2 regions of the Bittarella massiliensis (ex Durand et al. 2017) genome follow, and region 2 is predicted to be linked to the other one. Evidence: a T-box and tRNA genes for the amino acid it is inferred to sense, from the RefSeq annotation. Region 2 holds a T-box; the other holds one or more tRNA genes.
The links. The T-box of region 2 lies ahead of tyrS (tyrosine--tRNA ligase). A T-box ahead of a tRNA ligase gene usually reads a tRNA of that ligase, here a tRNA-Tyr.
Positions count from the first base shown of each region.

Region 1: it has a tRNA-Tyr gene. The T-box ahead of tyrS (tyrosine--tRNA ligase) is inferred to sense a tRNA for this amino acid. The anticodon was not compared.

Region 1 is NZ_WWVY01000004.1:96,982-100,388, reverse strand. It holds gene GT748_RS06510 (DUF58 domain-containing protein) at 1-106, opposite strand, end outside; gene GT748_RS06505 (AAA family ATPase) at 131-1,096, opposite strand; tRNA gene GT748_RS06500 (tRNA-Pro) at 1,374-1,450, shown strand; tRNA gene GT748_RS06495 (tRNA-Thr) at 1,508-1,583, shown strand; tRNA gene GT748_RS06490 (tRNA-Tyr) at 1,775-1,859, shown strand; gene GT748_RS06485 (Fur family transcriptional regulator) at 2,361-2,753, shown strand; gene GT748_RS06480 (6-carboxytetrahydropterin synthase) at 2,825-3,397, shown strand.
Region 2 is NZ_WWVY01000005.1:19,466-22,872, forward strand. It holds gene GT748_RS07150 (alpha/beta fold hydrolase) at 1-197, opposite strand, end outside; gene tyrS (tyrosine--tRNA ligase) at 220-1,449, opposite strand; T-box leader at 1,501-1,746, opposite strand; gene recN (DNA repair protein RecN) at 1,770-3,407, opposite strand, start outside.

The sequences.
Region 1 (3,407 bases), on a different contig from region 2:
GCAGCGCCATGGCGAAGGCCAGCATGGACAGGTACTCCCGGTAGGAGAAGGCGAACACCGCCATGGCGACGCAGAACGCCCCGTAGATGATGCGCGCTTTTTTCACGGGAACATCCCCTTTCGGCGTCTTCTACTGTTGGTCGAGCAGGCTTTCGGTGATCTGCGGGGCCGGGGTGTCGTTGAGGATCTCCTGCAGCAGGGTCTTGGCGGTGACCCCACCGACCCGCGCCTTGGAGCCCAGCACCAGCCGGTGGGCGCCCACGTCGAAGAAGGTCTCCTGCACGTCGTCGGGCACCACGAAGTCGCGGCCGTAGAGGTAGGCCATGGCCTTGGCCATCCGGATGTGGGCCAGGGCGCCGCGGGGGCTCATCCCCAGGGTGATCATGGCGTGGTTGCGGGTGGCCTCGGTCAACTGGGCCACATATTCGTAGATGGCCTTGTGCACGGTGACCAGCTGGGTCTCCCGCTGCATCTGCAAAATTTCCTCCCGGCTGGCCTGGGGGATGACCTCGTCCAGCGGGTTGCTGTCGTGGCGGCGCTCCATGATGGTGATGGTGCTCTCCACGTCGGGATAGCCCATGGAGAGGCAGATGAGGAACCGGTCCAGCTGCGACTCGGGCAGGATCTGGGTGCCCGCCGAGCCCACCGGGTTCTCGGTGGCGATGACGATGAAGGGCTTGGGGATCTCGCGGGTGACCCCGTCGACGGTGATGTGGCCTTCCTCCATCACCTCCAGCAGGGCCGACTGGGTCTTGGAGGAGGTGCGGTTGATCTCGTCGGCTAAAAAGAGGTTGCAGACCGCCGCGCCGGGCTTGTACTCAAAATCGCCCAGCTGCTTGTTGTAGATGGTGAAGCCGGTGATGTCCGAAGGCATGACGTCGGGGGTAAACTGCATGCGGTGGTAGTCCAGCGAGAGAGCCTTGGAGAAGGCCATGGCCAGGGTGGTCTTGCCCACGCCGGGGATGTCGTCGAGGAGGACGTGACCCTGTGCCAGCAGGGCCATGAGGATCTTGGCGGCGATGTCGTCCTTGCCGACCACCGCTTTTTTGATTTCAGAAAGGATGCTTTGCGCCTTGGGGTTGTACGTGTGCTCCATGCTTTCACTCCCTTTTTGCTCTGTCCGCGCGGCCGTCTCCCCGCAGGGCGGGGCGGCAGGGCGGCCGTTTGCTATAACAACAGTATACATGAGCAAATTTTTTCATACAACCTGACGGAGGTTACAAAGTGTTACAGTTGGGTTACAGCGCGGACGGAGCAGGGAAAAGAGGGAGGCAGATCTGGTTGACAAACGGGCGCGGATGGGCTAAAATATAAAAGCTGTGTTACGAATATCCAGCAATTTTTGGTGTGCTGCGCTGTAACACAAAGGCTGACGAGGCGTAGCTCAGTTTGGTAGAGTGCCTGGTTTGGGACCAGGATGCCGCAGGTTCAAGTCCTGTCGCCTCGACCAATTTTTTTGTTGACAACGCAAAAAGAAGATGGTATAATCTATACTGTTGTCACATTTGCTGGTGTAGCTCAGTTGGTAGAGCAGCTGATTTGTAATCAGCAGGTCGGGGGTTCAAGTCCGTCCACCAGCTCCAGTTAAATGTGTAGCTAGGTGGGACTTGAACCCTAAGAGGGCTTTTTGCGTAAAGAAAATTGTTCAGTGAACAATTTTTAGCAAAAAGTGGCGCAGCGGCTATGCCGCAAGCCGTAAAAGCGCGAAGCGCTTTTGTCCGTCCACCAGCTCCATTGAAAAGAGCCGGCCAATGTGGCTACTAAAATAAAATATGGTGGAGTTCCCGAGTGGCCAAAGGGGGCAGACTGTAAATCTGTTGCGTTTCGCTTCGATGGTTCGAATCCATCCTCCACCACCAAACCTGCGGTGAGTAATTCGCGCTCCGCAGGTTTTTTCTTTTTACAGCAATGCTCCCGCGCTCGGGCAACGCCTAAAGTGTCCGCCCCTTTCAATAAATCAATCGCCGTATGGTTGCGTTTTGCAGCTGTATGGCGATTTCTTTTGTGTTTTTCTGCCGTATGTATCCCAACAGAGTCGATCTGTTGGCCAACACAGTTTAGAAGGTCCTGATGCAGGGGTTTCAATCCTCCCTTCAGTTTCTCACGCGCCTTTTTGCGCCCTTGTGACTGGGATATGGGCGGCCTCTCAATCGCTTTTCCCACTCAAACGGGCCGGTCCCCTGGGATGACCGGCCCGTTTTTAGTATTCGTGAGGGTTTACAGGCTTTTTATCAGTAGGCAGGATATGGTCGGAAAAGAGGATTGTAAAAAATTTCATAGAAATACTTGACATACTGTTCTAATTGGATTATTATGCTAATTAGAAATGGATTCTAATTATAGATCAAGGGTCGAATGAAATGATAAAGCGAAATACGATTCAGAGGGCTTTGGTTTTGAAAGCGGTCAATACCTTACAGTGCCATGCCACCGTTGAAGAAATTTACAGTCTGGTTGTCAAAGAGTACCCCAATATCAGCAAGGTGACTGTCTATCGGAATTTAAATCAGCTTGCGGAGAACGGGGAGATCCGAAAGCTGGAGGTTCCGGGCGACGCCGATCGGTTCGATCACCTATGTCACGATCACTATCATGCGAGATGCTTAAGATGCGGTCGGGTTTTTGATGTGGATATGGACTACATCGAAGATTTGGAAAAACGGATCAAGGATGCCCACGGTTTTGAGTTTAGCGGCCATGACCTGATGTTTAAAGGCATCTGCCCGGATTGCAAAACCAAGTCTCAATCATAGCCCTTTCGCAAATTCAATGTGCCATACGGGTGCATGATCCCGTAAATAATAAATTAGGAGGATATCAGTATATGAGAAGCATTACAACATTGGACCTGCAATATGCGCACAGATTTTACGGCTTTAAGGGAGAAGCTCAGTACTTGCACGGGCACACCGGTGTTCTGACCATTGAGGTTGAGGATTCGGTGGAATCTGGTGTAAATATGGTTTTTCCTTGCAACGAGATCCAGAAAACCGCTTGGGGAGTTCTGAAGAATTTTGACCACGCGCTGATCCTCAGAGAGGACGACCCCCTCCTTCCCGCCGTTCTTGACGTGTACGAAAAGCAAGGCATCCGCAACGGCGCACCGCAGAATCAGATGAAAGGCCCGGCTTTTAAAACAGAGTTGGCCACCGCTTATCCGGACTGCCGGTTGGTTGTTACAAAAGAAACCATGACGGTAGAGGGCATGATCAAAATCGTCTATGATTTGCTGAAGGATAAACTCAATATTGCCAAAATCACCTTTACCAGTGGTGTCAATGCAGCTTCTGCTGAATTCCAGACGGACAACAAGATCGATCGCTGCCCCTTGTGCGGCATCGCCCTCGACGAAAACGGCGTATGCCCCAAGTGCGGATATAGAAAAGCCGACAAATAAGTGCAAACCA
Region 2 (3,407 bases):
TGGTCGCAACGGGGGGTCTTCCCCATTCCGGGCAGGTCAAAATAGATCCGCTTGTAGCTGATGAAGGGGGCAAACACCGGTTCGATGCTGTGCTCCATCTGCACCATGCTCTCGGTCCAGCCGTGGATGCAGAGAACGGGGGTCCCCTCCCCTACGATCTTGTACTCTACCGGTACGCCAAACACTTCTGTCGTCATCTGCGCACACCTCTCTTTTTTGTTACAGGGTGATTTTATGGAAGGTCTTTTTCCCCTTTTTAATGATGATAAAGCCGTCTTTGAACGCGTCCAGGGAGACGCGGTGCTGGGCGTCGGCGATCTTCTCCTCGCCGACGCTGACGCCGCCCTGCTGCACCAGCCGCCGGGCCTCCCCTTTGGAGGGGGTCAGACCGGCCATCACCATCAGATCCAGCAGGCCGACGGAGCCGTCCTGCACCAGGGACTGGTCGAGGGGGGTGGTGGGCATGTGCTCAGAGGCGGAACCGGCGGCGAAGAGGGACTTGGACGCCTCGAGGGCCTTCTGCGCCTCCTCCTCGCTGTGAACCAGCTTGGTCAATTCAAAGGCCAGTTTTTCCTTGGCGCGGTTGATCTCGCGGTCCTGCAGCGCCTCGTACTGGGCAATCTCTTCCAGGGGCATAAAGGTGAGCATTTTCATGCAGTTGATGACATCGGCGTCGTCGATGTTGCGCCAGTACTGGAAGAACTCGTAGGGGCTGGTCTTCTCGGGGTCGAGCCAGACGGCGCCGCTCTCGGTCTTGCCCATCTTCTTGCCCTCTTTGGTGGTCAGCAGGGTGAAGGTCATGCCGTATGCCTCTTCCCTCTTGACGCGGCGGATCAAGTCCACCCCGCCGAGGATGTTGGCCCACTGGTCGTCGCCCCCCAGCTCCATGGTGCAGCCGACGGCGTCGTACATGTGCAGGAAGTCGTAGCTCTGCATGATCATGTAATTGAACTCGATAAAAGAGAGGCCCTTCTCCATGCGGGACTTAAAGCACTCGGCGGTGAGCATCTTGTTCACTGTAAAGTATACACCAACATCCCGCAGAAAGTCCAGATAATTTAGCTTGCAGAGCCAGTCGGCGTTGTTGAGCACCAGGGCGCGCCCGTCGGTGAAGTCGACGAACTTGGACATCTGCTGCTGGAACCGCTCCACGTTGTGGGCGATCTCCTCCTTGGTGAGCATCTTGCGCATGTCGGTCTTGCCGGTGGGGTCGCCCACCAGAGTGGTGCCGCCGCCCAGCAGGGCGATGGGGCGGTGACCGGCCTGTTGCAGCCGCCGCATCACCGTCAGCTGCAGAAAGTGCCCCACGTGAAGGCTGTCGGCGGTGGCGTCAAAGCCGATGTAGAAGGTGACCGGCTTGTCGCCGTTGAGCAGTTCTTCCACCCTCTCCATGTTGGTCGACTGGGCGATGAGTCCCCGGGCCTGCAGTTCATTAAAGATTCCCACGATACATTCTCCTTTTTCATTTGATAAAAAAAGTCCTCTGTGCATATTTTGTGCACAGAGGGCGAGTTTTCACGCGCGGTACCACCTCAGTTTGCCGTCTCCCGACCCATGTTGAAGGGGCGACGGCCTCGTTGGGGCGCGGTAACGGGCGCCGGACGGCCCTCCCTACTGCCGGTCAAAACCGGGTTCAAAAGGGCGGCTCAGGGGTGTATTCCCGCCGGAAAAGCCGCTTTCTCTCAGCAAACGAAAGCTCTCTTGGGACTTTGGGCCGGCGGTACTGGTCCCCTTCTCTGCCTGTAAGCAATTTTTGCATTACCTGTATCTTACCCGTTTGCCGGGCGGTTGTCAACACCGCCCTGGGCGCGGGCGAGCATTTCCCGCGCATTTTGCAGTGATACCCCGCTGACCGCGTCGCCGGAGATGATGCGGGCCAACTCCCGCACTCGGTCCTCCTCCCCCAGCGGGCGGATGTCGGTAAAGGTGGACACCCCGTCGGAGTGCTTGGAGATCAGCAGGTGATTGCCCCCATAGGCGGCCAGGCTGGCCGAGTGGGTGACACAGATGATTTGGTGGGAGGCGGCGGTCTCTTTGAGTTTTTGGCCGATTTTTTGGGCGGCGCTGCCGCTGACCCCGGTGTCGATCTCATCAAAAATCAGGGTGTCGATTTGGTCCTTCTCAGCGAGGATGTTTTTGATGGCCAACATGATGCGGGAGAGCTCGCCCCCGGAGGCGATTTTGGAGATGGATTTGGGCGCCTCCCCCACGTTGGCCGAGATGAGGAAGCGGACGGCGTCCATCCCGTCCCGGTGGAGCTTGGGCTCGGAGACCACCTCGGTGACAAAGGTGACCCCGCTCATGTTGAGGAAGGCCAGCTCCCGGCAGATGGCGGCGGAGAACCGCTCTCCCGCCTTTTTGCGCTTGGCCGAGAGCTGCTGGGCCAGGTCAGTGGCGGTGCCCAGCTCGTCCCGCATCTGCTCTTTGAGGGAGAAGATCTCCTCGTCGCTGCCGGCAAGGGCCTCGAGCTGGCGCTGGCAGTCGTCCCGGTAGGCGAGTACCTCGTCGAGGGTGGCGCCGTATTTTTTCTCCAGTTGCTGCAGGGTGGCCAGGCGGTTTTCCAAAAAGTCGATGTCCACATAGGCGTCCGCATCCGGCCCGCCCGAAAGGGCCGAGAGGTCGGCGGCGTGCTCCTGCAACTCATAGAGGAGGGCGGTCAGCTTGTCCCCCACCGCGCCGGTGGCAGGCAGGTATTCGCGGATGTTTTGCAGGGACTGAGCTGCTGTCTGCAGCAGGCCGATGGCGCCGCTCCCCTCCTCCCCGCCGTTCAAACAGTCCTGTGCGGCCTGCAGGTTCTGGGCGATGAGCTCGGCGTATTTGGCCTTGTTGATCTGCTCTTCCAGCACCAGGTCTTCGCCGGGGGCCGGGTCGGCCTCGGTGATCTCGCCAATCTGGTAGGAGAGCAGGTCGATCTGCCGCTCCCGCTCGCTGCGGCGGGCCTCCAAGTCGGCGATGGTGCGCTTGAGGTCCCGCACCTTAACATACTGGGCCTGGTAGCGCTCGAGCAGGGGTTCCAACTGGCCGTAGGTGTCCAGCACCCGGATGTGGCTCTTCTCGTCCAGCAGCTGCTGGCTGTCGTGCTGGCCGTGGACGTTGATGAGCAGCTGCCCCAACTCCTTGAGGATGGACACGTTGGCCGGACGGCCGCCGATCTTGCAGGTGTTTCTGCCGTCGCGCCCGATTTCCCGCACGATCAGCAGGCTGCCGTCGGGACAGTCGTACCCCATCTCCTCCGCCCGGGCGGCCACCGCCGGGGAGAGCTCCTCAAACAGAGCGCTGATCAGGGCCCTGTCGGCCCCCTGGCGCACCATGTCCTTGGAGGTGCGGTTGCCCAAAATGGCGTTGACCGCGCCAATGAGGATGGATTTTCCCGCGCCGGTCTCGCCGGTGAGGACGTTGAGCCCCGC